DNA from 2 places in the Amycolatopsis sp. FBCC-B4732 genome. Region 2 is predicted to be linked to the other one. Evidence: riboswitches for the same ligand, from Rfam matches in the RefSeq annotation. Region 2 holds a riboswitch; the other holds the start of a gene.

Region 1 (15,903 bases), 1.1 Mb from region 2:
GGCGACCACCGCGTGGCCTTCGCGCGCTACGAAGAACAGTTCCGCGGCTACGCCAAGATCTCGCAACGCGGCAGCGCGGGCCCGTTCCTCGCGCCGCCGTCACCGCTGCGGATCAAGCTGCGGGACTGGACGTTCAAGTCCCGCTTCCTGCTCGGCCTGATGCTCAAGGCGACCGACAGGTTCGCCACCGACATCGAGCTGAAGGACTACGCCCCGGGCTCGTAGGCCAGGTTGGGGCGCAGCCATTGCTCGACCTCGGCGACCTCGACGCCCTTGCGGCGCGCGTAGTCCTCGATCTGGTCGCGGCCGAGCCGCCCGACGGTGAAGTACTTCGATTCCGGGTGCGCGAAGATCAGCCCGGACACGCTGGCCGCCGGCGTCATCGCGAACGACTCCGTCAGCGCCATGCCCAGCTCGTCCGACTCCAGCAGCTCGAACAGCTCCCGCTTCTGGCTGTGGTCGGGGCTGGCCGGGTAGCCGAGCGCCGGGCGGATGCCGCGGAACCGCTCCGCGTGCAGGTCCGCCAGCAACGGCTCGGCGTCCGGCTCGAACCAGTCGCGGCGTGCCCGCAGGTGGATGTGCTCGGCGAAGGCCTCGGCGAGCCGGTCCGCCAGCGCCTTGACCATGATCGCCTTGTAGTCGTCCTGCTCGGCTTCGTACTTCGCGGCGAGCTCGTCGGCGCCGTGGATGGTGACCGAGAAGCCGCCGAGGTGGTCGCCCGCCGGGGCGATGTAGTCGGCGAGGCAGCGGTTCGCGCGGTCCAGCGGCTTCGACGTCTGCTGCCGCAGCATCGGGAAGCCGACGTGCGCGTAGTCGCCGTCGAGCCGGATGTCGTCGCCTTCGCGGTGCGCCGGCCAGAACGCGTACGCGCCCTTCGCGCGGAAGCTGCCGTTCGCGATGATCTCGTCGAGCAGCGTGTTCGCGTCGTCGAACAGCTCACGGGCGACCAGCTGCTCCAGGATGGCCGGGTACTTGCCCTTGAGCTCCCAGGCGAGGAACAGGAACTGCCAGTCGACCATCTCGCGCAGCTCGGCGATGCTCGGCTCGACGACGCGGCGCCCGGTGAACGCCGGGGTCGGCAGGCCGTCGAACGACACCTTCTCCGGGTTCGCGCGGGCCTGCTCCAGCGTGAGCATCGGGCGGCGTTGCTTGTTCGCGTGCTGCTCGCGCAGCACCTCCTGGTCGGCCCGGTTCTTCTCGGCCAGCACGATGGACCGGTCCGCGTCGAGCAGGTCCGACACCACGCCGACCACGCGGGAGGCGTCCAGCACGTGCACGGTCACGTTGTCGTAGACCGGGGCGATCTTGACCGCGGTGTGCTGGCGCGACGTCGTGGCGCCGCCGATCAGCAGCGGCAGCTTCAGCCCGCGCCGCTGCATCTCGGTGGCGACGGCGACCATCTCGTCCAGCGACGGCGTGATCAGCCCGGACAGCCCGACGGCGTCCGCGCCTTCGGTGACCGCGGTGTCGAGGATCTTGCCGGCGGGCACCATCACGCCGAGGTCGATCACCTCGTAGTTGTTGCAGCCCAGCACGACCCCGACGATGTTCTTGCCGATGTCGTGGACGTCGCCCTTCACCGTGGCGAGCACGATCTTGCCCTGGCCGCCGGTCGAGGCGAGCCGGCCCTCCTGGCGCGCCTTCTCCTTCTCCGCCTCCATGAACGGCTCGAGGTAGGCGACGGACCGCTTCATCACGCGCGCGCTCTTGACCACCTGCGGCAGGAACATCTTCCCGGAGCCGAACAGGTCGCCGACGATCTTCATGCCGTCCATCAGCGGGCCCTCGATGACGTCGAGGGGGCGGGCCATCTGCTGCCGCGCCTCTTCGGTGTCGTCCTCGATGAAGTCGACGATGCCGTGGACCAGCGCGTGGGACAGCCGCTCCCCGACCGTGCCTTCGCGCCAGGTGAGGTCGACGACGCGCTTGGTGCCGCTGCCCTTGACGTTCTCGGCGAAGGCCACCAGCCGGTCGGTCGCGTCCTCGCGGCGGTCGAAGAGCACGTCCTCGACCAGTTCGAGGAGGTCCTTCGGGATGTCCTGGTAGACCGCGAGCTGGCCGGCGTTGACGATGCCCATGTCCAGGCCGACCTGCACGGCGTGGAACAGGAACGCCGAGTGCATCGCCTCGCGGACGACGTCGTTGCCGCGGAAGGAGAAGGACAGGTTCGAGATGCCGCCGGAGATGTGGACGCCCGGGCAGCGCTCCTTGATCCGGGGCAGGGCGTCGATGAACGCCTTCGCGTAGCCGTTGTGCTCGGCGATGCCGGTCGCGACGGCCAGGACGTTCGGGTCGAAGATGATGTCCTCGCCCGCGAAGCCGGCCTTCTGCGTGAGGATGTCGTACGCGCGGCCGCAGATCTCGACCTTGCGGTCGGCGGTGTCGGCCTGGCCCTGCTCGTCGAAGGCCATCACGACGACGCCGGCGCCGTAGTTGCGGATGGTGCGGGCCTGGGCCAGGAAGGGCTCTTCGCCCTCCTTGAGGCTGATCGAGTTGACCACGCCCTTGCCCTGCAGGCAGCGCAGGCCGGCTTCCAGGACGGTCCACTTGGAGCTGTCGACCATCACCGGGATGCGGGCGACCTCGGGCTCGGTGGCGATGAGGTTGAGGAACGTCGTCATCGCCTGCTCGGAGTCGAGCAGGTCGGCGTCCATGTTGACGTCGAGCAGGTTCGCCCCGCCGCGGACCTGCTCCAGCGCGACGTCCACGGCGGCCTGGTGGTCGTCGGACTCGATGAGCCGGCGGAACCGCTTGGAGCCGGTGACGTTGGTGCGCTCGCCGATCATCACGAACCCGGTGTCGGGGCCGATCCCGAACGGCTCGAGCCCGCTGAACCGGGTGTGCGTGCGCGGCGCGGGGACCTCGCGCGGGCCGATCCCCTTCGCGGCCGCCGCGATCTTCTCGATGTGCGCGGGCGTCGTGCCGCAACAGCCGCCGACCAGGTTGACCAGGCCGTCGCGGGCGAACCCGCCGATCAGCCCGGCGGTCTCCTCGGGCGTCTGGTCGTACCCGCCGAAGGCGTTGGGCAGCCCGGCGTTGGGGTGGCAGGCGACGTAGGCGTCGGCGATCCGGGCGAGCTCCTCGACGTGCGGGCGCATCTCCTCGGCACCCAGCGAGCAGTTCACGCCCACGACCAGCGGTTTCGCGTGCTCGATCGAGCTCCAGAACGCCTCGACGGTCTGGCCCGAGAGCGTCCGGCCGCTCAGGTCGACGATGGTCACCGAGATCCACAGCGGCAGGTCCGGCGCCACCTCCCGGGCGGCGGCGATCGCGGCCTTGCAGTTCAGGGTGTCGAAGATCGTCTCGACGAGCAGCAGGTCGACGCCGCCCTCGGCGAGGCCGGCGATCTGCTCCGCGTATGCGGCCTTGACCTGCTCGAACGTGACCGCGCGGTACGCCGGGTCGTCGACCTTCGGCGACAGGCTGAGCGTGACGTTGAGCGGGCCGATCGAGCCGGCGACGAACTTGCCGCCCGCTTCGTCGGCGGCCTGGCGGGCGAGCTGCGCGCCGCGGACGTTCATCTCGTGGACGTGGTCCTGCAGCCCGTAGTCGGCCTGGCCGATGCTGGTGGCGGTGAAGGTGTTCGTCGTGGTGATGTCCGCGCCCGCGGCCAGGTACTGGCGGTGGACGTCGAGGATGACGTCCGGGCGGGTGAGATTGAGGAGGTCGGGGTCGCCGGTGACGTCGTGGGTGTGCTCGCCGAAGCGGTCGCCGCGGTAGTCGGCGGGGGTCAGCCCGGCACCTTGCAACATGGTGCCCCAGGCGCCGTCCAGCACCGCCACCCGCTGGTCGAACAGCTCGCGCAGGCGCGCCTCGGACTCTCGCGGGGTACTCACCGGCAGCCTCCCTTTGTCGGGAGGCGCCCTTGGTTGGTCAATCCCGGCCGAGCGTGGCGGACCCGGTGGTCCGTTGCAGCGCCTCTCGGCCTGTGGTCCACGGTATCGGATCCCGGGCCGCGCACGCCATCCCGCCCCGCCCGGGCGTCCACTGGCTGGGACACTCTCCGTCCACAAAGGATTGACACGTCGCCTCCCCGTTCGGTCGCGGACCCACCCACCGTGCCCGTGACGCCCTCCGCCGCACTGCTCCCCGCCTGCGCACCCGCCGCGCGTCCAGAGCCGCTCGACCGGTCGTGGACCCGGTCACCAACCGTACTCGACCGGCGACCCCCCGCGAGCGAGCGGCAACCTTGAAAACTGAAACACGTTCTAATACGCTCGCTCCGTGGACTACGGAATCGTGCTGTTCACCAGCGACCGGGGCATCACCCCGGCGGCCGCCGCGCGTGTCGCGGAGGCCGCCGGATTCGCCACCTTCTACGTACCCGAGCACACGCACATCCCGGTCAAGCGGGAGTCACCGCACCCCCGCACCGGCGACGCGTCCCTGCCCGACGACCGCTACAGCCGCACCCTCGACCCGTGGGTCGCACTGGCGACGGCCGCGGCGGTGACATCGCGGATCAGGCTGTCCACGGCGGTCGCCCTGCCGGTGGAGAGCGACCCGATCACCCTGGCCAAGACGATCGCCAGCCTCGACCACCTCTCCGGCGGCCGCGTCACGCTCGGCACGGGCTTCGGCTGGAACGTCGACGAGCTGAACGACCACGGCGTCCCGGGCAACCGCCGCCGCACGGCGTTGCGCGAGTACCTCGAGGCGATGCGTGCACTGTGGACGGAGGAGGAAGCCGCCTACGCCGGGGAGTTCGTGTCGTTCGGCCCGAGCTGGGCGTGGCCCAAGCCGGTCCAGGCGCACGTCCCGGTGCTGCTCGGGGCGGGCCCGACGGAGAAGACGTTCCGCTGGATCGCCCGCCACGCGGACGGCTGGATCACGACCCCGGCGGACACCGACCTGGACGGGCACGTGGCGCTGCTGAACGAGATCTGGGCCGCGGAGGGACGCACGGGAGCGCCGCGGATCTGCGCGCTGGGCGAGCGCCCGGACCCTTCGCGGCTGGCGCACCTGGACGCGCTCGGGGTGACGGAGACGATCTTCGGGCTGCCGGACCGGGCGCCGGAGGAAGTGGAAGCGTGGGTCGGCCGCCTCGCCGGCAAGCTGGGCTTGGCCGCACCCGTGGGCTGAAGCCGGTTCGCGGAGGTCGCGAATGACTCATCCGGGACGTCCGAGGTCCCGGATGAGTCATTCGCGGCACCGCCGGGCGGGTCAGCTCTCGGCCGCCACCCCTTGCCGCGCCCGCAGGTCCAGCTCGATCTGCTCCAGCGAGCGGCCCTTCGTCTCCGGGACCAGCCACTTCGTGAGCCCGAACAGCACCACGTTGATGCCCGCGAACAGGAACATCGAGCCGCCGATGCCGAGGGACTTCGGGTCGGAGATGATCGGGAACACCGCGCTCACGATGCCCGTCGCGGCCCAGAGGACCACGCTGCTCACGCCCATGCCCGCCGCGCGGACCTTGAGCGGGAAGACCTCGGACATCATCACCCAGACGACCGCGCCCCAGCCGAGTTCGTAGCCGACCAGGTAGAGCACCATCATCACCAGCATCAGGATGCCGCGCAGAGACGTGTCGTGGACGTTGAGCACGACCAGGCCCGCCGCGGTGAGGGTCAGCACCATGATCACGTTGCCGATGAGCAGCAGCGGTTTGCGGCCCCAGCGGTCGACCACGAACACGACCCACGCGGTGAACAGGAACTTCGTCACGCCCAGCAGCACACCGGACAGCAGCGCCGCCTGCGTGGCGAAGCCGAGGCCGATGAGCATCGTCGGGAAGTAGGCGTTGATCGCGTTGACGCCGCTGAACTGCTGGCCGACCGCGAGCAGCACCGCGACGAACAGCATCGGGCGCACCCAGCCGGCGAACAGGTCGCGGAAGCGCGGCTTCTCCTCGGTGTCCATCCGGATGACGTCGCGGATGGTCGTGATCTCCTCGTCGAGGTTCACGGAGTTGCCGTGGGCGCTGGCCAGCACGCGCCGGGCCTCCTCCTCGCGGCCGTTCTTGACCAGCCAGCGCGGTGTCTCGGGCAGGAACGCCAGCCCGACGAGCAGGATCGCCGCGGGGACGATCGCGCCGGCGAACATCCAGCGCCACGCCGAAATCGGCCCGAGCCAGTAGCTGACCAGGAACGCGATCAGGATGCCGGTGACGATGAAGATCTGGTTCAGCGCGCCCATCGCGCCGCGCAGCCGCGCCGGCGCCAGTTCGGACAAGTACGTCGGGACCGTCGAAGACGAAAGCCCGATGCCGAGGCCGATGATCAAGCGGGACAGCACCAGCAGCGTGAACGTGGGCGAGAACGTCGCCGCCAGCGTGCCCGCGATGACGATCGCCGCGGCGACCATGATCGTGCGGCGGCGGCCGAGCGCTTCGTTGGTGCGGCTGGAGAACAGCGCACCGACGATGGCACCGACCGACAGGCTGGCGGTGATCACGCCCTTGTCCCAGCTGGTCAGCGCCCACAGTTTCCCGATGAACGGGAGCACCCCGGAGATGACGCCGAGGTCGTAACCGAAGAGGATGCCGCCGAGCGCGCCGAAGAAGTACAAAGTGGTCCGGCTGATGTGCCGCGCCGGGGCTGTCTGCGTCATTGCCGGGTCGCCTCTTTCGTAGGTCCAGTCCAGCCAGCGGGCACCACACTCACACGCCGGAAAAAGCCCGACAAGGCCGTGCGCGATAACAATTCAGTCACCTGATCGTCGTTCACATACGTGACACGCTCTCAAGCGCCTTCGAATCCACTGTGGACAGTGTCGGACGACGAAATCGTCGAACGCTTTACAACGTTCCGAACGCTGGTTTACCGTCCCTCTGGAAGCGCTCCCAGAGCCGTGGAGGCCGACGTGAGACGACTGCTTTCCCCCAGCGCACCCAGGGCTCGCCGGCTCCTCGCGGCCGCGCTCGCCCTCCTCCTGCCGGCCGCCGTCGCGATCACCGCCGGCGCGCCGGAAGCCCCCGCCGCCGCGGCGGCCTACACGTGGCGCAACGCCGAGATCGGCGGCGGCGGGTTCGTCCCCGGCATCGTCTTCAACCAGACCGAACCCGGACTGGTCTACGCGCGCACCGACATCGGCGGCGCCTACCGCTGGAACCCCTCGACCGGGCGCTGGCTCCCGCTGCTGGACTCCGTCGGCTGGACCGACTGGGGCCACAACGGCGTCGTCAGCCTCGCCACCGACCCCGTCGACCCGGACCGGGTCTACGTCGCGGCCGGGATGTACACCAACAGCTGGGACCCGAACACCGGCGCGATCCTCCGGTCGGCCGACCGCGGCGCCACCTGGCAGGCCGCGGCGCTGCCCTTCAAGCTCGGCGGCAACATGCCCGGCCGCGGCATGGGCGAGCGCCTCGCGATCGACCCGAACCGCGACAGCGTTCTCTACCTCGGCGCCCCGAGCGGCAACGGGCTCTGGCGCAGCACCGACTCCGGCGTCACCTGGGCGAAGGTGACCGCCTTCCCGAACCCCGGCACCTACGCGCCCGACCCGAGCGACCCGTCGGGCTACTCCAGCGACAACGAAGGCGTCACCTGGGTGACGTTCGACCCGTCGACCGGCACCCGCGGCAGCACCACGCAGACGATCTACGTCGGCGTCGCGGACAAGCAGAACACCGTCTACCGCAGCACCGACGGCGGCACGACCTGGGCGCGCCTGGCCGGCCAGCCCACCGGGTACCTGGCGCACAAGGGCGTCCTCGACCCGGTCGGCGGCTACCTCTACCTCGCGACCAGCGACACCGGCGGCCCCTACGACGGCGCGAAGGGCGACGTCTGGAAGTACGCCACGAAGACCGGTACCTGGACGCGGATCAGCCCGATCCCGTCCGACAGCACCGACGACTACTTCGGCTACAGCGGGCTGACGATCGACCGCCAGCACCCGAACACGCTCATGGTCGCCACGCAGGTGTCGTGGTGGCCGGACGTGATCTTCTTCCGCAGCACCGACGGCGGCGCCACCTGGACGCGGATCTGGGACTTCACGAGCTACCCCGACCGATCGCAGCGGTTCACCCAGGACATCTCTTCGGTGCCGTGGCTGACCTTCGGCGTCCCGGCCGCTCCCCCGGTGCCGTCGCCGAAGCTGGGCTGGATGACCGAGTCCGCGGAGATCGACCCCTTCGACTCGAACCACTTCCTCTACGGCACCGGCGCGACGATCTACGGGACGACCGACCTCACGAAGTGGGACAGCGGCGGGAAGTTCACGCTCAAACCGGTCGTCGGCGGCCTCGAGGAGACCGCGGTGCTCGACCTGATCAGCCCACCGTCGGGCGCTGCCCTGCTCTCCGGGCTCGGCGACATCGGCGGGTTCCGGCACGACAGCCTCGACGCCGTCCCGGCCACCATGTACACCCAGCCGGTCTTCACCACGACCGCGAGCCTCGACTACGCGGAGCTGACCCCGGCGACGATCGTCCGCGCCGGCACGCTCGACCGCGGCGCGCGGCCGAACGACAACCGGATCGCCTTCTCCACCGACGGCGGCAAGAACTGGTTCCAGGGCGCGGAGCCGTCCGGTGGCGCGAGCGGCGGCACGGTCGCCGCGGCCGCCGACGGCAGCCGGTTCGTGTGGAGCCCGGACGGCACCCCGGTGAACTACTCGGTCGGCTTCGGTTCGTCGTGGACGGCGTCCGCGGGCATCCCGGCCGGCGCGGTCGTCGAGGCCGACCGCGTCGACCCGAAGCGGTTCTACGGGTTCGCCGCCGGGAAGTTCTACGTCAGCACCGACGGCGGCGCGACCTTCACCGCGACCGCGGCCACCGGCCTGCCCACCGGCTCCGCGCACTTCAAGGCGATGCCCGGGGTGACCGGCGACGTCTGGCTCGCCGGCGGCTCCGGCACGGCGTACGGCCTCTGGCACTCGACCGACTCCGGAGCGTCCTTCACGAAGCTGAGCGGGGTCACCGAGGCCGACAACATCGGGTTCGGCAAGGCCGCCACCGGCCGGACGTATGCGACGTTATACACGATCGCGAAGATCGGGGGCGTGCGCGGGATCTTCCGGTCGGACGACGCGGGCGGATCGTGGACGCGGATCAACGACGACCGGCACCAGTACGGCAACATCGGCGCGGCGCTGAGCGGCGACCCGCGGGTGTACGGCCGGGTCTACGTCGGCACGAACGGGCGCGGCGTGATCGTGGGCGACTCCGGGGGCACCGAGCCACCGCCGACGACCACCACCACGTCCACCACTACGACGCCGACCACACCGCCCACGACGACGACCACCCCGGTGCCGTCGGGTTCGTGCACGGCGGCCTACACGGTCACGAACCAGTGGCAGGGCGGGTTCCAGGCCTCGGTCAAGGTGGGCAACACCGGCACGGCCGCGGTGGCCGGCTGGACGGTGGCGTGGACGTTCGCGGACGGCCAGCGCGTGACGCAGGCGTGGAACGCGCAGGTCACCCAGACCGGCACGGCGGTGTCGGCGGTGGACGCGGGCTGGAACAAGACGATCCCGCCGGGCGGCAGCGCGGAGTTCGGGTTCACCGGCACGTCCGGCACGGCGAACACCAGGCCCACGGCGATCTCGCTCAACGGCCGGGCCTGCACCACTTCCTGAGCCCGCCGGGGGGGGCGCGGGCGGGAAGGGGGTTTCAACCCACCCCCAGGCGGTTGAAACCCCCTCCCCGCGCCCCCAGTCCCGGACGTTCCGCCTGAGCAGCCGCAGCCTGCTCGGGCGATGTCCTGGTGAACACCACTCTCCCCGGTGCCGCCGACAGCCGCCATTCCTGCCGAAACCCGACTTTTTTGCCCGGGCACACCCCCGCTGACCTGCGAAAAGAACGATCCGGGGTACACAAATACCCAGCCGGGACGGCAAAAGTTACCCGGGGCCCGGGGCCGCTCAGGCGCTTTCGAGCACGACCTTCCCGACGTGGCTACCGGACTCGAGGTGCTTGAGGGCTTCTTCGACCTCGTCGAAGGCGAACCGGCGGTCGATCACCGGCCGGAGCCCGGTGTGCTCGATCGCCCGGTTCATCGCCTGGAACGTCTCACGGGAGGCGTTGGTCAGACCGCGCAGGGTCAGCTGCTTGACCAGCACGAGGATCGGGTCGGCGCCGCCTTCGTGGGTCAGCACGCCGGCGACGCTGACGTGCCCGCCGTAGCGCGCGGCGAGCATCGACTGCCCGATCGTGCCGCCGCCGCCCACGTCGACGACGTGGTCGACGCCGCCGCCGGTCAGCTGGGCCACCGCGGCACCCCACTCCGGCGTCGTCGCGTGGTTGAGCGTCTCGGCGGCGCCCAGCTCGCGGAGCCGCTCGAGCTTCTCGTCCGAGCCGGACGTCGACACGACGTGCGCGCCCCCGAGCGCGGCGAACTGGAGCGCGAAGGTGGACAGGCCGCCGCTGCCCAGGGTGAGCACGGTCTGGCCCGGCACGAGCCCGCCTTCCTCGACGACCGCGCGCCACGCCGTGACGCCCGCGCTGGGCAGTGTCGCGGCTTCGGCGTAGTCGAGGTGCGCCGGGACGCCGACGAGCGCGTCCTCGGCGAAGACGGCGTACTCGGCGAGGACGCCGTCGAGGGTGCCCGCCAGGTCGTCGGCGGTCTTCTCCGGCGTGCCGGGCCCGGACAGCCAGTCCGGGAAGTAGGTCGCGGCCACCCGGTCGCCGGTGGCCCAGGCACGCACGCCCTCGCCGACCGCGACGACTTCACCCGCGCCGTCGGACAGCGGCACGACGTCCGGTTTCACCGGCTTCGGGTAGAAACCCTTGACGATCATCAGGTCGCGGGCGTTGACCGCCCACCCGCGCAGCCGGACCAGGACCTGCCCGGGACCGGGTTCGGGAACGTCGCGCTCGCCCGAGACGAGCCCGGCGCCGGGACGGGGCAGCGAAAAGTACTTCACGGCGGCTCCAAGGGTGCGGGGAATCCTCAACGAAGCCAGTGTGTCGAAGTCGCGAGCTCCGCGTCGACGATCTCCAGGAGTTCCGGGGTCAATTCGGCGAGCGACGCCGCGAAGTGGCGGACGCCGTGGCCGGCCATGAAGTCCCGCTGGCGCGCGTGGGCGGGGCTCGACGGGAACCCGACGAACCCGGCGCCGTGCGCGCGGGCGTCCTCGGCCACCCGGCTGACGTCGTCGACGAACACGATCTCGTCGAAGCCGGCGCCGAGCACGGTCCGGGTGATGTGCTCGACGCCGGGGCGGTGCTCGTTGATGCTCACGTACGGCACCGCCGGGTCGAGCAGGTCCACGAACTCGCCGAGGTACCGGTCGAAGGTGTGCTCGCGGGTCCGGCCGCCGTAGCAGACCAGCCGCACGGGCAGTTTCGAGAGCGCTTCCAGGCAGTCCCGCGCCCCTTCGGCGACGCGGATCGGGTGCTCGGCGAGGTACTCCTGCCGCGCGGCCCACAGCTGCTTGAGCGTCTCTTCGGGCGGCTGGTCGAGGCCGCAGAGCGCGGTGATCTTCTCGGCGACGACGATGTCGCGCAGCCCGATCACGTCCCGCTCGGCCGCGGCGTCGTAGACCCCGCCGTGCGCGGTGACGAACCGGGCGATCATGGCCAGGTAGGTGTCGTCGATGAGCACGCCGTCGCAGTCGAGCGCGACGGCGCGCAGCTTCCCGAACCCGCTCATCGCTGCGCGAACACTTCCCGCACCGCTCCGATCGCGTTGAGCGCGGCCGGGAACCCGCAGTAGAACGCCAGGTGCAGGACGGTCTCGACGACCTCCTTCTCGGTGCCGCCGACGTTGAGCAGCCCGTGGATGTGCACCTTCAGCTGCGGCAGCGCCGTGCCGAGCGCGACGCACGCGGCGATCGTGACGATCTCGCGGTGGCGCAGGCTCAGCCCCGGCCGGGTGTAGAGCTCGCCGAAGGTGAACTCGATGATGTAGCCGGCCAGGTCGGGCGCGATGTCGGCCAGTGCGACGGCGACCTTCTCCCCCGCCTCGCCGTCGACCGCCTTCATCGCGGCCAGCCCGCGCTCGTAGCGGTCTTCGATGCCCGCCCACGGCACTTCGGCGGGCTCGGCCGCCGGCTCGTCCTCGGGCAGGCCCTCGAACGCCGCCTTGAGCGCCGTGAGCGCGTTGAGCGTGGCGGGGAACCCGGCGAACGAGCTGACGTGGATGACCGCCTCCACCAGCTGGCGGCGGGTGCAGCCGACGTTGAGCGCGGCCTTGGCGTGGAACTGCAGCTGCGAGCCCGCGTAGCCGAGCGCGGTGAGCGCGGCGACGGTCGTCAGCTGCCGCTCCGGGAGCTCGAGCCCGGGCCGGTGGTAGACGTCGCCGTAGATGAACCCGACGCACTGCTCGCCGAACTCGGCCTCGCCGATGCTCTCGAACAGGTCCAGCACGGCCGGGCGGTCGGCCCCGCCGAGCTGCTGGATGAGTTTGAGTCCCTGCGCGAAGGACGCCGAACGGTCCGGCTCTTCGGACATCGTGGTGTGGTTTCCCTTCCGGAGTGGGTTTCGGCTCAGCCGAGGTAGGCGCGGGTCGCCTGGTCGGCCTTGCGGCGTTCCAGTGCGTCGATGCGCCCCTGCGCGATCATCGAGTACTCGATGTTCGCGGTGGCCACCGTGCGCCCCTGCTGGCGCACCGCCGTGGTGGCGCGGAACTTCAGGTTGCTCTCCCGGCCGAGGTCGGACTCCTCGATGAGCGACTCGACCGTGGCCGGCAGCGGGAACAGGAAGTCCTGGAACGACAGGTCGATCCGCTTCCAGACCCCCGCGTACGCGGGCGTGGCCAGGCCTGGCCGGATCGCGGTCTCGAACTGGGCGATGCAGATCTGCCGCATCGCCTCGACGATCACGATGCCCTGCACGTGCTCGCCGGTGTGGTGGTCGAGGATCAGCTCGTTGTCCCGGTGGATCCGCAGCTCGGCCTGGCAGTGCCCGGCCGACGGGCTGTGCACGCCCGCCAGCAGGACGTTCTCCGAGCGGTCCTTGTGCACGAGGACCGAGCGTTCGGGGACGCGCCGGAAGGCCCGCGGGTCCGCGAAGGTCACGGTGACCCCGCTCTTCTCGCGGGCCGCTTCGAGCAGGTCGTGGTCGGTGGCGTCGATGCCCTGGCCGAGGTGGACGACCCAGTGGCAGGAGGCGGGTTCGGGGTCGGTGTCGTCGGCGGCGAGCAGGGCCAGCAGGCCGGACACGGTGAGGACCCGCTCCCCGCGGGCGAACCGCGCGAAGCGATCGGCGACGACGACCACGTCCCGGCGGGTGTGGCCTTCGAGCGCCCAGTCGTCCTCGTGCCCGGTCCCAGGGCGCGCGGGAGCGTCCGGCGCCACCTCCGCCCGGGTGGGGTCGCCGGTCACGGCCGCGCCGAAGCGTGGGCGTCCAGGACCGCCTCGGCCAGGTTCCGCGCCGTCACCGCCGCGCGCCAGCGCGGCTCGGTCAGCTCGGTGGCGAGCACCTTCAGCATCGAGTGCACCATGTCCGGCTGGCTGCCGACGTCCGCGGCCAGCACCTGCTCCACCTGCGCGGCGGCGCCGTCGAGGTCGCCGAGCCTCAGGTGCGCGCGGCCCGTGTCGATCCGGATCATCGGGTCCATGGCCTCCCAGCGGTGTTCCAAGGACAGTTTCTCGTAGGCCTCGCGGGCGGTCGTGAACTCGCGCAGCGCGGCCGACGCCTGGCCGACCGAAAGCAGCGAGGTCCCGGCCATGTAGTGGCGCCGGTCCTTGGTGATGTTGAAGAACCGGTCTTCGCCACCGGCGCCGAGGTCCGGGTCTTCGATGCTGGTCCAGCGCGCGATCGCGTCCAGCACCTGCGGCTCGGCCTGCACCGACGACCAGCCGCGCGCCTCGGCGAGGATCAGCGGCGCGTCCGTGAGACGCGGGCCGACGTGGTAGCTGAGCCCGTCGGCGGCCAGCCGCGCGGACTCGATGCCGTTGCCGGACCAGAACGCCACCCGCGCCTGCGAAGTGCGCACCCAGCGGCGGGCCAGGAAGTCGTCGGCGTACTGCGTGTAGAGCCAAGCGGCGGAGTTCAGCTGGCGCGAAAGCCGGTACCGGCCGAGGTCGCCCGCGATCCACGCCATCATCGCCGAGCACTTCGCCCCGACGAGCAACAGGTCCTGCGTCTGCTTCGGCCGCTGCCTGCCCTTCAGCAGCGCCGACGTCCGTTCGTCGATGACGGCGAGCTGGCCGAGGACCGCGTCGGGCGCGGTGCGGGTGTAGGCGCCGCCCAGGAAGTCCAGGTCGGACCACAGGTCGTCGAGCTGGACGTCGTCGACGTTGGTCTGGGTCAGCAGAATCGCGTCATCAAGTGCGCTTGCCCCGATTTCCTCGTCCGGCCGGGCTTCGCCGCGCACCTCCGCGCGAGCGGGCGGCGCGGAGACGGGCACGACCGCCACCGGTTCTTCTTCCGCGTGGTACTCGGCGAGGTCCTTGGCCGGCAGCTGCTCGAGATCACGCAGGCCCAGCAGGGATTTCCAGCTGGTGCCGTAGACGCCGGCCAGCACCCGCAGTGCCGCGATCGTCGGCCGGACACCGCGTTCGGGCCACTGCTCGTACTCCCAGATCCGCGTCCCGCGCATGCCCGCGCGGGGATCGCCGGTCGCGGCGTTGTAGCGGTGCGCCGCCACGTCGAGCGAAAGCTCGGACGCCAGCCGCCACGCGGTGCGCGGCGGGATCCCGCATTCCACCACCAGGTTCTCCGCCACCCGGGCCGGGATCGCCGTTTCGGGGAAGCCCAGAGCGGCCAGCCGGTCGCGCAGTTGTGCACGGTACGGCTTACTCCCTGGCTTGACCTGTCGGCTCATCGTTCACCCAGTGCGGTTCGGAGTACTGGTGCACACGGATGACAGTACCCCAGCGTGACAGCGGGGGCCCAGGGCGTCACCGCTGCCGGGACCGTGTGATTTTCGAGATGTTGAGCCCGCAACAAGGGTTTCCGCACCGGGCGGACCGGGCGGGCCCGGCGGGGAGGAGGTGCGGCCGGACGTCGGTCTGCGGTTTCGGGCACGGCGCTTCGACGCCCGCGCGGGCCGATCCGTTCCACAGAGGACTCGACCGTCCACCCGGAGAAAATGAGAGCGCTCCCACCCAAGCGGGACACCGAGTCCGTTCCGGCTCCGGCGAGGACCCGTCGTGATCTTGAACCGGATTGCCGGATTCCACCCCAACGGCGGCATCGCGGAGCGCGGGGCGGTAGCGCAGCGCGATCAGCACACCCGTTGCCCGACAACGGGTTCGGCCGTTCAGTACCGTTCAGTGGCCGAGCACGGGCCCGGCGGCGCCGGAAAACCGACCACCGGATCGCGGCGCGTCCGGGTCCCGCTTTACAAGAGCGACATCCGGGGGTTACTTTTTCGGCGGCTGGAAGCGCTCCCATGCCAGGTCGCCTCGCCAGAACGCGGCCACCACCCAGGGGCGTCGTGGTGCAGGCCACGGCGCCCCTGTCCGCGTCCCGGGAGGATCCCGATGCCCAGCAGGTTCGCCGGTGCCCTCGCCGCCCTCTGCCTCGCCGCGGCGGGCACCACCGCGGTCCTCGCCGCCGGCCCGGCCGCCGCCGCGCCCGCCTGCTCGGTCGCGTACCGGGTGAACCAGTGGCAGACCGGCTACACCGCCGACCTCACCGTGACCAACGGCGCGACCGCGCTCTCCTCGTGGGCCCTCACATGGCACTACCCCGGTGGCCAGACCGTCACCTCGGCGTGGAACGCGACCGTCCGCCAGTCCGGGACCGCCGTCACCGCGGAAAGCATGCCCTACAACGCCGCCCTGCCCGCCGGCGGTGCGGTGTCGTTCGGCCTGCAGGGCACCGGGAGCGGCGCGGATCCCACGGACTTCGCGCTCAACGGCGTCGCGTGCGGCGACCCCGCTCCCCCGATCACGACGACCGCCACGACGCCCATCACCTTGCCCACGACGACGACGTCGGCGCCCCCGCCCGCGGGCTGCGCGGACGCCGCGCTCTGCGACGACTTCGAGCAGCAGACCGGCGGCACCCCGGGCGGCCGCTGGACCGTCGGCGCGGCGAACTGCCAGGGCACCGGCACGGTG
Region 2 (15,903 bases):
GTCGGGGGCAACGGCGACCCCACCGAACGCGCCGTCGTCGCGACCGCTTCGTACGAAGCCCGCGAGTTCGGCATCCAGTCCGGCATGCCGCTGCGGCTCGCGGCGAAGCGCTGCCCGGACGCCGTCTTCCTGCCCAGTGACCCGGACGCCTACCTCGAGGTGTCGGCGCGGGTGATGGCGGTGCTGCGGGAGTTCCCGGTCGTCGTGCAGGTGCTGGGCTGGGACGAGGCGTTCCTCGGCGCGGAAGCCGACGACCCCGAGGCGCTCGCGGCCGAGCTGAAGGCCGCCGTGGCCCGCGAGACCGGCCTGTCGTGCGCGGTCGGGATCGGCGACAACAAGCTGCGGGCCAAGCTCGCCACCGGTTTCGGCAAACCGGGCGGGATCTACCGGCTGACGCAGGAGAACTGGTGGGCCGTGATGGCCGGGCGCCCGACCGACGCGCTGTGGGGCATCGGCGGCAAGACGGCGAAGAAGCTGGCCGAGCTGGGCATCGAGACCGTCCTCGACCTGGCGGGCGCGGACGCGGCGGCGCTGGCCGCGCGGTTCGGCCCGAAGACCGGGCCGTGGCTGCGGCTGCTCGGCGGCGGCATCAGCGACGCGGACGTCAGCGCGACCCCGTACGTCGCGCGCTCCCGCAGCCGCGAGACGACGTTCCAGCGCGACCTCACCGACCCGGCCCAGATGGCGGCGGAGGTCTCGGCGCTGGCGAAGCGGGTCACCCAGGACGTCCTGGAGGAGGGCCGCCCGGCGGCGCGGATCGCGGTCAAGGTGCGGTTCGTGCCGTTCCTGACCCACACGCACAGCATCACGTTGCCGGAGCCGACCTCGGACGCGGCGGAGATCGACCGGGCGGCGCGCGAGGTGCTGGGGATGTTCGAGCTGACCCGCGCGGTACGGCTGCTGGGGGTGCGGGCCGAGTTCGTCCGGGAGGACGAGGACCAGTTGTGAAGGCCTTCGGAGGCGAAGTGGAGCTGTTGAGGAACCGCTTCACCCACCGGAGGCCTTCGTGTCGTCGAGCAGGGCTGGACCTGCACAGCGGCGGCGAAGATGTTCATGGTCACCAACGAAACCGCCCGCAAATGGGCCGACCGCTACCGCACCGAAGGCGTGACCGGGATGACCGACCGCGGCAACCGCCTGTCCCGCATCGACGTCACCAAGTTCGGCACCATCCCCGACGAGAAAGCCGACACCGCCGTCGGTGTCCTCCACCGCGCGCTCACCTGATTCGCCGACCACACCGTCACCGTCGAACGCGTGTCATCGGACAACAGCGCCTGGTCCCCGGCCTGGCGCGAGGCCTGCACCGAGCTGGGCACCACCCCGAAACGAACCCGGCCCCACCAGCCACAGACCAACAGCAAGATCGAGCGCTTCCACCAGACCCTGGCGAGGGCTGGGCCCACGCCCGCTTCCCGCAAGCCACCCATCACCCGGCTGACCAACCTCCCGGACAGAAAACCTAGAACTCCTCCGGCAGCGGCAACGGCCGGTCCGGGTCCACTTCCACCCCGCCGGCCCTCAGCGTGTGGTCCAGCATCGCCCAGATCGTGCCCGTGAGCTGGTCCGTCAGCTGCGCCAAGCTCAACGTGCCCGGGTGGTCGAGCCACCGTGTCGTCGCCGACTCGACGTAGCCGACCAGGCCGAACGCGATCGTGTCCGCCGGGGCCGGGTCGAGGCCGAACGCCGTCAGGTAGCCCGAGAACAGGCCGCTGAGGTGGCGGGCGATCGTGCCGCGGACGTCCGTCGTGCCCGGGCCGGTGCGCAGCAGGTAGCGGTGCAGGTGGACGTGTTCGGTGAGCCAGCGCAGGTGGGTCGAGATGACCGCCGAGATCATCTCGTTCGGCGAGCCCGACGGGTGCCACAGCGGGGCGAGCTCGGCCGTCACCAGCTCGGCCGCGCGCTCGGCGATGGCGCGCTGGAGGTCGGCCGCGTCGGCGAAGTGGCGGTAGAGCCGGGTGCGGGCCACGCCGGCGCGCTCGGCGATCTGCTCCGTCGAGACCTCCGGGCCGTGCTCGGCGATGGCCGCCAGCGCCGCGTCGACGAACTCCGCGCGCCGCCGTTCCTGCTGGCCCGCCCAGCGCGCCGCCCGTCCGTCGACCTTGGTCACCCGGGAAGCCTACTCAAGTCCCGCGCGCCGGTGTACGCTCGCCGAAGTAACTAGTACATCGCGTACCCCCTACTTTCCGGAGGCCGCCATGGGCGTCGAGGCCCAGGACCGGGACGTCACCGCGGCTCGTCTGCTCAAGAGCTCCGCGAAGAACTCCTACGACCCCTACGTCGACATCGACTGGGCCGCGCCGCTCGCCGAGGGCAAGGCCTACATGCCGCTCGAGCGCGTCTCCCTCTACGGCACCGAGCTGTGGGCGAGGCTGACGCCGGAGCAGCGGATCGAGCTGTCCAAGCACGAGATCGCCAGCATCATGAGCGTCGGCCTGTGGTTCGAGATCGTCCTCATGCAGCTGCTCGCCCGGTACGTCTTCGACCTGGACGCGCGCAGCGAGCACGCGCAGTACGCGATGACCGAGATCGGCGACGAGACCCGGCACTCGGTGATGTTCGCCCGCACCGCCGAGCGGCTCGGCGTCCCGCGCTACGGCGTCCCGAAGGTGGTGCACCGCGCCGCCAAGGTGTTCGGCGCGACGGCGGCCGGCCCGTCGATGTTCGCCAGCGTGCTCGTCGCCGAAGAGACCACCGACCGGCTGCAGCGCTCGATGATGGACGACGACGGCATCCAGCCGCTGATCCGCTCGGTCAACCGCATCCACGTCGTCGAGGAGGCGCGGCACGTCCGCTTCGCCAAGGAAGAGGTGCTGCGGGAGACGCCGAAGCTGTCGAAGGCGAGCCTGCGGCGGCACCGGGTGCGGACCGCGCTCGTCGCGTTCGGCGTCATCGACAGCATGGTCGACCCGCGGATCTACCGCAGCGTCGGGATCGACCCGCGCGAGGGCCGGGCCGCGGCGCTCGCGAACCCGCACTTCCACGAAACGCGCCGCTGGATGGCCGAGAAGATCGTGCCGTTCCTGCGCGACGCGGGGCTGATCGGCGGCCGGTCGGAGGGCATCTGGCGGCGCGCCCATCTCGTTTGAGGCACTGACGGCGGAATTCCCTTCGCACCGATTGCCCGGTTCCGCCACGATGCCCGGGTGACCGCTGAGATCCCCGCCGCCCCGGCGCCGCCGCGGCGCTCGCCGTTCGCCCACCCCGTGTTCGCCGGCCTGATCGGGGTCATCGTCGGCGCGGTGCTGGTCGGCGTGCCGTGGCTGGCGCTGACCCTGCTCGGCGGGCCGAGCGGGCGCGCGCTGAGCGTGCCCTCGAGCCTCGGCGGGCTCGGCCGCACCCAGGACACGCTCGCGAAGTTCGACGTGGAGAAGAGCAAGGTCCAGGTCGCCCGCGTCGACAAAGCCGACCGGGAAACGGCCGCCCGGACGTCGGCGGCCTACGGCGGCGCGGGCGCGGTGGTGCAGCAGTACCAGGACGACCGGCTGGAACGCAGCTTCCAGCTGATCGCGGTGCGCGCGGGGTCACCGGAGCTGGTGGCGCCGTACGAGGACGCCGAGGAACTCGGCCTGGCCGCCCCGAGCACCGAACTGGTGCGCGTCGGCGCCGTGCAGTGCCTGGTCCACAACGACGCCGCGGCCGCGGGCTCGACGCCGGACCCCGACCGGTCGTTCGTCACCCACTGCCAGCGCAGCGGCCCGGACCTGACCGTCACGCTGCGCAGCATCTCGGCCGAGGGCAACCGCGACCCCCGCGAGCTGGCCGGGATCGTCGAAGAAGCCTGGAAGGAACTTTCGTGACGACCACCGTCCGGCCGGCCCGAGCCGGCGACGAAGCCGCGCTCGCCAAGATCGACGAGCGCACGTGGGACTCCACGGTGTCCCCCGCTCCCCCGCCGCCGCCCGGCACGCCGTTCTTCGACGAGGGCGCGCGGCCGGAGAACTTCCTCGTCGCCGAGCACGACGACGTCGTCGCCGGGTACGTCCGGCTCGCCGAGGGGTTCGGCATCCCGGCCCACGCGCACGTGCTGGTGGTCGGCGGGCTCGCCGTCGACCCGGACCGCCAGGGCCTCGGCATCGCGGGACGGCTGGTGGACGCGGCCGCGGCGGAGGCGCGCCGGCGCGGGGCCCGCAAGCTGACGCTGCGCGTGCTGGGTCACAACGCCGCCGCCCGCCGGGTCTACGAGCGGTCGGGGTTCGTCGTGGAAGGCGTGCTGCGCGGGGAATTCCGCATCGACGGCACCGATGTCGACGACGTTCTCATGGCCCTTTCGCTCGCTTGACAGCTTCCCGGCGGCTTTGCCATCCTGGGTCCCGGGCCGAGAGGCGCTGCGACGGAACTCTTTCCGCCACGCTCGGCCCGCGACACGCATCCAAGGGCGCCTCCCGCGAGGGAGGTGCCTTTTTTGGTGTCACAGCCGTCCGCCGTCACCCCGGTGAGTCCTCCCGCGCGCTCCGCAACCAGCCTCAGGAAAGAGCTCGAGGAATGAGTGACAAACTCGCACGCCGCAACGGTCTCGACTTCGCCGTCGCCGACCTCTCCCTCGCCGAAGCCGGCCGCACGCAGCTGCGGCTGGCCGAGCACGAGATGCCCGGCTTGACGGCGATCCGCCGCGAGTACGCCGCCAGCCAGCCGCTCAAGGGCGCGCGCGTCGCCGGGTCGCTGCACATGACGGTGCAGACCGCCGTGCTGATCGAGACACTGGTCGCGCTCGGCGCCGAGGTGCGCTGGGTGTCCTGCAACATCTTCTCCACCCAGGACGAGGCCGCCGCGGCCGTCGTCGTCGGTCCCGAGGGCACGGTCGACGCGCCGTCGGGCACCCCGGTGTTCGCGTGGAAGGGCGAGACGCTCGAAGAGTACTGGTGGTGCACCGACCAGCTCTTCGCCTTCGCCGGCGGGAAGGCCCCGAACATGATCCTCGACGACGGCGGCGACGCCACCCTGCTCGTGCACAAGGGCGTCGAGTTCGAAGCCGCGGGCGCCGTCCCGCAACCGTCCGAAGAGGACCCGGAGGAGTACCGGATCGTCCTGGAAACCCTCCGCACGAGCCTGGCCGCCGACGGCGACCGCTTCACCCGGATGGCCAAGGAGATCCGCGGCGTCACCGAGGAGACGACCAACGGCGTCAAGCGGCTCTACAAGCTCGCCAAGGACGGCGAGCTGCTCTTCCCCGCGATGAACGTCAACGACTCCGTGACCAAGTCCAAGTTCGACAACAAGTACGGCATCCGGCACTCCCTTGTGGACGGTCTGAACCGGGCCACCGACGTGATGATCGGCGGCAAGCGCGTCGTCGTCTGCGGCTACGGCGACGTCGGCAAGGGCGCGGTCGAGGCGCTGCGCGGCCAGGGCGCCCGGGTCTCGGTCACCGAGATCGACCCGATCTGCGCGCTCCAGGCGTCGATGGACGGGCTCGACGTCGTCGAGCTCGACGACGTGGTCGCCACCGGGGACATCTTCATCACCACCACCGGCAACTTCGGCATCATCTCCGCGGACCAGATGAGCCGGATGAAGCACAACGCGATCGTCGCCAACGTCGGGCACTTCGACAACGAGATCGACATGGCCGGGCTGGCGAAGCTGCCGGGCATCGTCAAGAACGAGATCAAGCCGCAGGTGCACGAGTGGACCTTCGCGGACGGCCACGCGATCATCGTGCTCTCCGAAGGCCGCCTGATGAACCTCGGCAACGCGACCGGCCACCCGTCGTTCGTGATGTCGAACTCGTTCACCAACCAGGCGATCGCGCAGATCGAGCTGTTCGCCAAGCCCGGCGAGTACACCACCGACGTCCACCGGCTGCCGAAGCACCTCGACGAGAAGGTGGCCCGCCTGCACCTCGACGCACTCGGTGTGAAACTCACCAAGCTCACGAAGGAGCAGGCGGAATACATCGGGGTCGACGTCGAAGGTCCGTACAAGCTCGATCACTACCGGTACTGATCCGAGATTGCTCCGTTTGACGCAGTTTGCCGAAGCGCGAAAGTGGCCATCCTCCCCGTGACAGCGCATCCGCCCGGCCGGCATGCCGGACGGAACCCATGCGAAGGAGTGTGTGTCAAAGTGATCGTTCTCGGTGTAATTCTCCTGATCATCGGGTTCATCGTGGGTATCCCGGTGCTTTACACCATCGGCATCATCCTCGCGGTGGCCGGCGTGGCACTGGCCATCCTGGGCGGCACCGGCCGCCGGATCGGTGGACGTGCGCACTGGTACTGATGAATGAACGGCCCGCGGCCTGGCGCGTCAGCAGCAATGCTGACCGCGCCAGGCCGTTCGGCCTTCTCGCACCACCACGGCGATCGCGAGCGCGACCGCCGGATCGGCCCACCACCAGCCGAACAGGGCGTTGAGCGGTAACCCCGCCAGCAGCACCGCGGAAAGGTAAGCGCAGAGCAAAGTCTGCCGCGAATCCGCGACCGCGCCGGCCGACCCCAGCTCCCGCCCGGCGCTGCGCCGCGGCCAGGATGGGCATCACGGCGAGCGAAACCGCCGCGAGCACGATTCCCGTGCGTGAGGTTTCCGGCGCGGCACCGCCGAAGAATGTGCCTGCGGCCTCGACCGTGACGTAACCCGCGAGCGCGAAAAACGACAGGGCGATCATTTTCAGTGCCCGCCGTTCGCGCTTTTCCGGGTCCTCACCGGAAAACTGCCAGGAGACCGCGGCCACGGAGGCGACTTAGATCAAGGAATCGAGTCATGCCGGCTCGCCTTCGTCCCGCGGTTCGACCGCCGGCACGACGTGGACGAGCTCCCGCAGCGCGCGGGCCAGGCGCGCGTCCGCGATCTCGTACCGCACCTGACGCCCCTCGTAGCCGGCCACGACGAGCCCGCAGCCGCGCAGGCACGACAGGTGGTTCGAGACGTTCGGCCGCCAGCCGGCCCGGGTAGGCAGGACCGTCGAGCGCCCTCAGGATCCGGCAGCGGGTCGGGTCGGACAGCGCGCGCCCGATCCGGGCGAGTGCCGCTTCCCACGTCGCAAAATAAGGGGTCCTCCGGCTCCGAGGGGGAGGGAGAGCCGAAGGACCTCGTTAGTGTTAGCACATCGCCAAGCCCGTGTACACAGCTGCATACACGATCGTGTTACCGCTTTGACTGTCCTAACGCCACGAAGGCCTCCCCGGCCGGCGCGTGGCACCCGGCGGGAAGGCCTTCGCGGATCCTGGCGGGAGGCTCAGGAAGCTCGGCGCAGCAACGATTTCTCCGGTGCGGCGGTGCAGGCGCAGCCGCCGGGGGCCGGGCAGTCGACGATCAGCGCGTGCCGCACCCGATCGGGGTCCGCGCACGCGGTGTCGGTGCACTCGGCGAACCCGCGTTCCGGGTGCACCACCAGCGTGCCGTGGCAGTGGTCGATCCGGGCCTCACACGAAGCACACTCCATGAGTCCTTGGTACCACCGGGAAGCGGGCGGGCCCGGGACCGGGACGGCGTGTCGGCGCGACCACCCGTCCGGGGCTCACGCGGACTTCGGCGCCCGCTTCCGCGCGGCCGGCTTCTTCTTCGCCGCCGGCTTCGCGTCCTCATCGGACCCGTCCTCCTCGGACGCCTCCGAAGTGGACGCGTCCGAAGCGGACTCGCGCGACTTCTTCGCCGCGTCGACGCTGGCCTGCAGTGCCGCCATCAGGTCGACGACGTCCGCCTTCGCGGTGACCGCGGCGGGCTTGGTCGTCTCCTCCCCCGCGACCTTGGCCTCGATCATCTCCTCGAGGGCCTCGCGGTAGTGGTCGTGGTACTTCTCCGGCTCGAACACCGGCTCGGCCAGCGAGTCGATCAGCGAGCCGGCCATGGACAGCTCCTGCGGGCGGATCTGCGGCGGGTCGTCGCGCAGGAACGGGAAGTCGGGTTCGCGGACCTCGTCCGGCCACAGCATCGTCGTCATCACCAGCACGTCGGCGTGCACCCGCAGCACCGCCATGCTCTCCCGCTGCCGGACCGCGACCTTCGCGACGGCCACCTGGCTCGACTTGTGCAGCGCGTCCCGCAGCACGACGTACGGCTTCACCGCGTTCTTCTGCGGCTCCAGGTAGTAGGTCCGGTCGTACTGGATCGGGTCGATCGACTCCAGCGGCACGAACTCCAGGACGTCGATCGTGCGCTGCGAGGACAGCGGCAGCTCGGCCATCTCGGCGTCGGTGATCACGACCATCTCGCCGTCGGGCAGCTCGTAGCCCTTGGCGATCTCCGGGTACGGGACCTCGGCGCCGTCGATCGTGCAGAACCGCTTGTACTGGATGCGGCCGCCGTCGGCCTCGTGCACCTGGCGGAGCGAGACGTTCTTGTTCTCGGTGGCCGCGTACAGCTGGATCGGGATGCTGACCAGCCCGAACGACACCGAGCCCTTCCACATCGCCCGCATGCCACGCACCTCCGAGATCGTCTTCACGCTCGGTAGTTACCGTAGCCCGAATCGTCCCCCGGCGACAGTCCGATCTAGACCTCTGCCAGGTACTTCTCCCACTTGGCGGGGTCGAGGAACCAGTGCTGGAAGTCGGTCGGGTCGGTGAACCCGTTGGCGAACCTGCGGGCCACGGCCGGGTTCTGCCCCGCGACGCCGAGGATCTGGAGCACGTGCGGAGGCGGCGGCAGGAGCAGCGCGTTGGTCCATTCGGTGACGTGCCGGGCGTACTCCCAGTAGCGCTCGAACGTGGCGTCCATCCACTCCGCGTCGAACGGCCGGTCGCCGTGCTCGAGGATCGCGGTCAGGTAGGTCGCCGCGCAGTGGCTCGCGTTGTTCGAGCCCTGCCCGGTGATCGGGTCGTTCGCCACGACGACGTCGGCCATGCCCAGCACCCGCGCCCCGCCCGGCAGGATGCCGACCGGGTTGCGCACGACGGGCGTGTACCCGCCGGCCAGCGCCGCCTTGCCGTCGGTGAGCTCGGCGTCGCGGCAGCGCTCGTACTCCCACGGCACGAACTGCCGCATCAGGTCGAGCAGCCGCGTGAAGTGCTCGGCCGGTGCCGGGTGGTCGCCGAAGCAGTCCAACGGCCCGCCCGGGACGCCCTCGAAGAAGAGGATGTCGCAGTTCCCGCTCAGCGTGTACGCCGGGATCATGAACAGCTCGCCGACGCCGGGCACGATGGTGAACCGCACGGCCTGCTTGTCCGGGTGCTCCGGCCGCGGCCGCACGCCGTGGGCGTAGACCAGCGAGAGCGCGCGCATCGGCTTCGTGTACGGCGACCGCTCGGGCACGCGGTCGAACAGCTGGACCAGCTCGCCCTTGCCGGCCGAGACGATCACCAGGTCGTAGAGCCGGGACAGCGCGTCCAGTTCGGACGTCATCACGCCGTGGATGACGAGCTTGCCGCCGCGGTCCTCGAACAGCTCCAGCCAGCCCGCCATCTTCACGCGCTGGTCGACCGACTGCGCGTAGTGGTCGAGCTCGGCGAACCAGTCGAGCGCGCGGCCGCCGTCCGGCGCCGCCACCGACACGCCGAGGCCCTCGACCCGGACGGTCTCGTCCTCCCACTGGTTCAGCCCGAGGTCCCGCTCGTGCTGCAGCGCGTCGTTGAACATGCACTGCGTCGACATCACCCGCCCGGCCCGGATCTCCTCCGGCGTCCGCGCGGACATCACCGTGACGTCGTAGTCCTTCGCCAGCAGCCCGAGGGCCAGCTGCAGCCCGGACTGGCCGGCGCCCACGATCAGGACTCTGCGCATGAAGCTCTTCTCTCCTCGTTCAGGCCTGCGGGACGCTGCCGGCCAGCTCGCGCGGGCCGGACAGCACGGCGAGGGACAGCGTGTGGCCGACCAGCTCGGTCAGGGTGGCGATGGTCGAAGCCCGGTCGCGGGCGTCGCAGGTGACCAGCGGGACGCTCGGGTCGAGGGCGAGCGCGTCCCGCACCTCGTCGAGGTCGTGCACCGGCATGCCCTCGAACTGGTTGACCGCGACCACGAACGGCAGCTCCGAGTCGTTCTCGAAGTAGTTGATCGCCGCGAACGACTCGTCGATCCGGCTGGTGTCGACGAGCACGACCGCGCCGAGCGCGCCGCGGCTCAGGTCGTCCCAGAGGAACCAGAACCGCGCCTGCCCCGGCGTGCCGAACAGGTACAGCAGCAGGTCCGGGCGCAGCGTGATCCGCCCGAAGTCCATCGCCACGGTCGTGGTCGACTTGCCGCCGGGCGGGATGTCGTCGACGCCTTCGCCGGCCTCGGTCATCCACGCCTCGTTGCTCATCGGCGGCACTTCCGACACCGCGCCGACGAACGTGGTCTTGCCGACACCGAAGCCCCCGGCGACGACGATCTTCGCGGAGATCGTCAGCAGATCGCCCTCAGGCGGGGAGCCGCTTGAGCCCATCAAGGATCCTCTCGAGCACGTTGGTGTCGTGGTGGTAGGCGTGCGCGGTGGGGTGGACGAACACCGCGCCCTGGGAGGCGAGGTCGCCGATCAGCACCCGCACCACGCCCAGCGGCAGGTCCAGCCCGACCGACAGCTCGGCGATCGAGGACCGCACGCGGGCGCGTTCGTAGAGCGAGCGCGACTCGGGCATCAGCGTGTCGCTCAGCGCCGGGTCGTACTGCGGGACCGAAACCAGCGTCTCCACCAGCAATTGGTGGCGGGTGCTGGTGCGGCCGCCGGTGAGCGCGTACGCCCGGATCCGGCGGCTGCGCCGCGGCAAGGCGGTGTCCTTCTCGGACACGGGGATCACCTCCTCGGGCACGCCCATCACACCCGCGGCCGGCGCGCGGTGAGCACCTGGCGCAGTTCGGCGCGCACCTCGGGGGTGAGCGCGTGGCCGGCGTTGGTGATGAACTGGGTCATCTCGTAGGCGACCACCTTCATGTCCGCGTCGCCCGTGGTCAGCACCGCGAGCCCGGCACCGGAGCCGATGCCCATGAAGAGGAAGTAGCCGTGGGTGAGCCGGATGATGATCTGCTCGCAGGCGCCCTTCCCGAACAACGCGGCGCTGTTGCCGGCCAGCGAGAGCAGGCCGCTGGCGATCGCGGCCAGCTGCTCGGCCTCCGCATCGCCGACCGAGTCCGACGCGGTGAGCGGGAAGCCGTCGACGCTCATGATCAGCGCGTGGCTGACGCCGTGCACCTTGCGGACGAAGTCGTCGAGCAGCCAGGCGAAGTTCGCCGGTGCCGGGTGGTGGGCGCTCACGAGCCGGTTCCTCCGGGCGTTTCGTCCTGCTGGTGGTTTTCGGCGCGCGCGGCCCGCTCGCCGTCGGCGAAGGCGCCGAGGTCGGCGAGCAGCTGCTCGTGCCCGTTCGCCGCCGGTTCCGCGGCCGGGGGCGGCGGTGGCGGTTCGGGCGCGGCACCGCGGATGCTGCCGGGCACGCGCCGCGGCAGGCCGTTGGCGGTGGTGCCGCCGGTGGCCCGCTCGACCGGCCGCGGCCGGGGCGTGGGCTTGCGCGGCACCGGCGCGGGCTCCTCCCGCGGGAAGGCACCCGGGCGGCGGCGCGGCAGCCCGCCGGCCGCGACCGGCTCGCCGCCGGTCTTCGCCGGTTCGATCGTGACGGTCCGGGCGCCCGACCAGGCGTTGTCGGCGAGCTCGGTGACCACGCCGGTGGGCAGCAGCACGGTCGCGACCGTGCCGTGCGGGCTGCGCCGGTCCAGGCGCACGCTGACGTCGTGCCGCGCGGCGAGGCGGGCGACGACGGCGAGGCCCATGTGCCGCGCCGAGGCGTCGTCGAGGTCGCCGCCCGCGGCCAGCCGCCGGTTGAGGCCGTCGACGCGGTCGGCGGGGATGCCGATGCCCTCGTCCTCGATCCGGACGAGCACGCTGCCCTGCTCGGTCAAGTGCGCGCTGACGTGCACCGGCGAGCTGGGCGAGGACTGGTTGGCGGCGTTGTCGAGCAGCTCGGCGAGCACCCGGCCCAGGTCTTCGGCGGCGAAGCCGACGACCCCGAGGTTCACCACGCGGCCGATGGTGATCCGGGCGTAGTGGTCGATCGAGGACATCGCGGCGCGCACGAGGTCGAGCACCGAGGTCGCGCGGGCGGCGTCGTCGGCGGTGTCCTGCCCGGCCAGCACGCGCAGGTTCTCGGCGTTGCGCCGCAACCGCGTGGCGAGGTGGTCGAGCTGGTAGAGCTCGGCGAGGCGGTGGTGGTCCTCCTCCCCCGCTTCGAGTTCTTCGAGCCGCGCGAGGAGCTGGTCGAGCAGGTTGAGGTCACGCAGCGCGACACTGGCGCAGATCTCGGCCAGCACGCCCTCGTTCCGCGTGTCCTCGGGGGTGATCACCTCGGGCCGCGACAGCTCCGCGATGGCCGGCCCGGCCGTGGGCTCGTACCCGGGGTGCTTCGGCGGCGCGGTGAGGTACTGCGCGGCAGCGACCCGCGAGCGGTCCAGCAGGACGCGTGATCGATCCAGGAGTTCCCGGGCCCGGCTCGCCATGTGGTCCCACTTCTTCCTTGCTCAGATTCGGCAACGACAGCATCGCGCCGACCCCCGGGCGGCGATGCCGGACATGCAAGCAGAAAGGTTCGTCGGATGTCCACAGCGGGTCCCCGTCCGATCGCGCGGGGTGATCGGTTTTCGGCGCCGTCGCTGCTGGTGAGCGCAGCGGACTAGGCCATTCGGTTCATTTTTGCATCTTGCACCTGGCAACAGAGCGCACACGACGCCCGATACCGCAGGCAACCGGGCCCCGTACCGCGAAATCCCAGGTCGCGCCCGATTCGTCCGAAAATTGCGGGCCACGCACTTTTTTGCGGGCCACGCAACTTTTTCGCTAAACTCCGTTCATGCCGTCGGACCCACCACCCCAGCTGACCCTGCGCGAGCGCAAGAAGCGCGAAGCACGCAAGGCGCTCGCCCAAGCCGCGCTGCGGCTGACGCTGGACCGCGGCTTGGAGAACGTGAAGGTCGAGGACATCGCCACCGAAGTCGGCGTGTCACCCCGCACATTCAACAACTACTTCTCCAGCAAGGAGCAGGCGGTCTGCTCGGTCGTCGTCGACCGGCACGAGGGGATGCGCGAGGCCCTGCTCGCGCGGCCGGACGGCGAGCCGCTCTGGGATTCGGTCAAGTACGCGGTGCTCGAGCAATATTCGCGTGAGGGCGAGCCCGATCGCGCGTATGTTGCGCGTATCCGTGAGCTGATGGGACGGCTCATGCTGCGTGGCGAGTTCCTCAACGCCCACGCGGCCGTCGAGCGCGTCCTGGCCGAAACGATCGCGAAACGGGTGGGCGGTGTGGACCACCTGTTGTGCCGGCTGATGGCGGCCTCGGTGGAAAGCGCTGTCCGCGTCGCCTTCACCAACTGGTTCACCACCGAAGGCGAACCGTTCCTGCCGATCCTGGAACGGCTGCTCGACGAGCTTTCCGCGGGGATGCCCACCCTGACCGCCGGCACCGCTGCTCCGCAACCCGAACCGACCACCACCGCACTGGGGGAATCGTTGTGCTAGTCAAGCTCCTGCGCAGTCACCTGCGCCCGTACCGGAGCACCTTGTGGGTGATCGTCCTGCTGCAGCTCGTGCAGACGATCGCCATGCTCTACCTGCCGACGCTGAACGCCGACATCGTCGACAACGGCCTCATCAAGGGCGACATGGACTACATCCTGCGCGTCGGCGCGATGATGCTCGTCATCACGCTCGCGCAGATCGCCGGCTCGATCGGGGCGGTGTACTTCGGCGCCCGCACCGCGATGGCGGTCGGCCGCGACATCCGCTCCGGCGTCTTCCACCGGGTGCAGGACTTCTCGGCCCGCGAGGTCGGCCAGTTCGGCACGCCGTCGCTGATCACCCGCACCACCAACGACGTCCAGCAGATCCAGATGCTGGTGCTGATGACGCTCACTCTCATGGTGTCGGCGCCGATCATGTGCGTCGGCGGGATCATCCTCGCGCTGAACCTCGACGTCCCGCTCTCGTCGCTGCTGCTGGTCATCGTGCCGGTGCTGGCCGTCGCGGTCGGCACGATCATCGCCAAGATGCGCCCGGCGTTCCGGCTGATGCAGGAGCGCATCGACCGGATCAACCAGATCCTGCGCGAGCAGATCATGGGCATCCGCGTGATCCGCGCGTTCGTCCGGGACAAGCACGAGCGGGAGCGCTTCGACGTCGCCAACGACCAGCTGCTCACCGTGTCGCTGCGGGTCGGCAAGCTGATGGCGCTGATGTTCCCGATCGTCATGCTGGTGATGAACGCCTCCAGCGTCGCCGTGCTGTGGTTCGGCGGGCAGCGGATCGACTCCGGCAGCATGCAGATCGGCGCGATGACCGCGTTCCTCTCCTACCTGCTGCAGATCCTGATGGCCGTCATGATGGCCACGTTCATGTTCATGATGGTGCCGCGCGCCGAGGTCAGCGCCGAGCGGATCAGCGAGGTGCTCGACACCGAGTCGAGCGTCCGCCCGCCGGTGTCGCCGATCCGGCCCGGCGCGGTGCACGGGCACCTCGAGCTCGCGAACGTCGAATTCCGCTACCCCGGCGCGGAAAAGCCGGTGCTGTGCGACATCTCGCTGATCGGGCGGCCGGGTGAGACCACCGCGGTGATCGGCTCGACGGGGACCGGCAAGACCACGCTGCTCAACCTGATCCCGCGCCTGATGGACGCCACCCGCGGCACGGTGAAGGTGGACGGCGTCGACGTCCGCGACCTCGACCCGGCGGTGCTCGCCCGCGCGGTCGGGCTGGTGCCGCAGAAGCCGTACCTGTTCGCCGGCACGGTGGCGAGCAACCTGCGCTACGGCAATCCGGACGCGACCGACGAAGAGCTGTGGCACGCGCTGGAAGTGGCGCAGGGCAAGGACTTCGTCGAAGCGATGGCGGAGGGGCTCGAGGCGCCGATCGCCCAGGGCGGCACGAACGTCTCGGGCGGTCAGCGCCAGCGGCTCGCGATCGCGCGGATGCTGGTGCACAAGCCGGAGATCTACCTGTTCGACGACTCGTTCTCCGCGCTCGACTACGCGACCGACGCGGCCCTGCGCCGCGCGCTGGTGTCGGAAACGGCCGAGGCGACGGTGGTCATCGTGGCGCAGCGGGTCAGCACGATCCGCAACGCCGACCGGATCATCGTCCTCGACGAGGGCCGCGTCGTCGGCACCGGCACCCACCACGAACTCATGGACGGCAACGAAACCTACCGGGAGATCGTGCTGTCCCAGCTCACCGAACAGGAGGCGGCGTGAGTACCACGGAATCGCCCAAAGCCGCCGTCACCGAGGCCGGGGAACGGCCGACCGCCGAGCGGCACAAGAACACCGGTGCCGCGACGGTCGGGCCCGGCCGCTGGATGGCCGGCGGCGCGCCGCCGGAGAAGGCGCTCGACTTCAAGGGTTCGCTGAAGCGGCTGCTGCGGCTGCTGCGCCCGCAGCGGGCCGCGCTCATCGGGGTGCTCGTGCTCGGCGCGGCCAGCGTCACGCTCACCGTGATCGGGCCGAAGATCCTCGGCCAGGCCACCGACGCGATCCTGGCCGGCGTGCTCGGCAAGCAGGTGCCGCCGGGCGTCACCAAGGAGCAGGTCGTCGCCGGGCTGCGCGCCCGCGGCGACGGCACGCTCGCCGACATCTACAGCCGCGTCGACCTGGTGCCCGGCGTCGGCATCGACTTCGACAAGGTCGGGCAGATCCTGCTCACCGTGCTGGCGCTGTTCGTGATCTCGTCGTTCTTCGGGCTGATCCAGGCCCGGCTGACCACGACCCTGGTGCAGCAGGCGGTGTACCGGCTGCGCGAAGAGGTCGAGGCCAAGTTCTCGCGGCTGCCGCTGAAGTACTTCGACCGCCAGCCGCGCGGCGAGGTGCTTTCCCGCGTCACCAACGACATCGACAACCTGGCGATGTCGCTGCAGCAGACGCTGTCGCAGATCGTCTCGTCGCTGCTGACGGTGGTCGGCGTGCTGATCATGATGTTCCTGATCTCGCCGCTGCTGGCGCTGATCGCGTTGCTCACGGTGCCGCTTTCGGCGGTCGTGGCGGCGAAGATCGGGAAGCGGGCGCAGCCGAACTTCATC

The links. Region 2 has a riboswitch for S-adenosylhomocysteine ahead of ahcY (adenosylhomocysteinase). Riboswitches for the same ligand answer to the same signal wherever they lie in the genome.
Region 1: linked by a shared signal. The riboswitch ahead of metH (methionine synthase) and the one ahead of ahcY (adenosylhomocysteinase) in region 2 are both predicted to bind S-adenosylhomocysteine.

The regions. Positions count from the first base shown of each region.
Region 1 covers NZ_CP095376.1:2,735,585-2,751,487, reverse strand. Annotated here, with positions in the region: gene MUY14_RS11705 (FAD-dependent monooxygenase) at 1-225, shown strand, start outside; gene metH (methionine synthase) at 207-3,836, opposite strand; S-adenosyl-L-homocysteine riboswitch at 3,851-3,929, opposite strand; gene MUY14_RS11695 (LLM class F420-dependent oxidoreductase) at 4,225-5,082, shown strand; gene MUY14_RS11690 (sugar porter family MFS transporter) at 5,164-6,549, opposite strand; gene MUY14_RS11685 (cellulose binding domain-containing protein) at 6,802-9,528, shown strand; gene MUY14_RS11680 (NAD(P)-dependent alcohol dehydrogenase) at 9,814-10,815, opposite strand; gene MUY14_RS11675 (HAD family hydrolase) at 10,842-11,543, opposite strand; gene MUY14_RS11670 (carboxymuconolactone decarboxylase family protein) at 11,540-12,343, opposite strand; gene MUY14_RS11665 (AfsA-related hotdog domain-containing protein) at 12,379-13,215, opposite strand; gene MUY14_RS11660 (hypothetical protein) at 13,212-14,660, opposite strand; gene MUY14_RS11655 (cellulose-binding domain-containing protein) at 15,322-15,903, shown strand, end outside.
Region 2 covers NZ_CP095376.1:3,840,387-3,856,289, forward strand. Annotated here, with positions in the region: gene MUY14_RS16440 (DNA polymerase IV) at 1-948, shown strand, start outside; partial or broken gene MUY14_RS16445 (helix-turn-helix domain-containing protein) at 1,009-1,402, shown strand; gene MUY14_RS16450 (TetR/AcrR family transcriptional regulator) at 1,463-2,110, opposite strand; gene MUY14_RS16455 (diiron oxygenase) at 2,199-3,089, shown strand; gene MUY14_RS16460 (hypothetical protein) at 3,147-3,800, shown strand; gene MUY14_RS16465 (GNAT family N-acetyltransferase) at 3,797-4,282, shown strand; S-adenosyl-L-homocysteine riboswitch at 4,315-4,391, shown strand; gene ahcY (adenosylhomocysteinase) at 4,486-5,946, shown strand; gene MUY14_RS16475 (hypothetical protein) at 6,067-6,222, shown strand; partial or broken gene MUY14_RS16480 (cation transporter) at 6,250-6,682, opposite strand; partial or broken gene MUY14_RS16485 (ArsR/SmtB family transcription factor) at 6,701-6,956, opposite strand; gene MUY14_RS16490 (hypothetical protein) at 7,178-7,384, opposite strand; gene MUY14_RS16495 (Ku protein) at 7,460-8,359, opposite strand; gene MUY14_RS16500 (styrene monooxygenase/indole monooxygenase family protein) at 8,434-9,660, opposite strand; gene MUY14_RS16505 (ATP/GTP-binding protein) at 9,680-10,300, opposite strand; gene MUY14_RS16510 (DUF742 domain-containing protein) at 10,275-10,670, opposite strand; gene MUY14_RS16515 (roadblock/LC7 domain-containing protein) at 10,670-11,107, opposite strand; gene MUY14_RS16520 (sensor histidine kinase KdpD) at 11,104-12,339, opposite strand; gene MUY14_RS16525 (TetR/AcrR family transcriptional regulator) at 12,690-13,355, shown strand; gene MUY14_RS16530 (ABC transporter ATP-binding protein) at 13,349-15,082, shown strand; gene MUY14_RS16535 (ABC transporter ATP-binding protein) at 15,079-15,903, shown strand, end outside.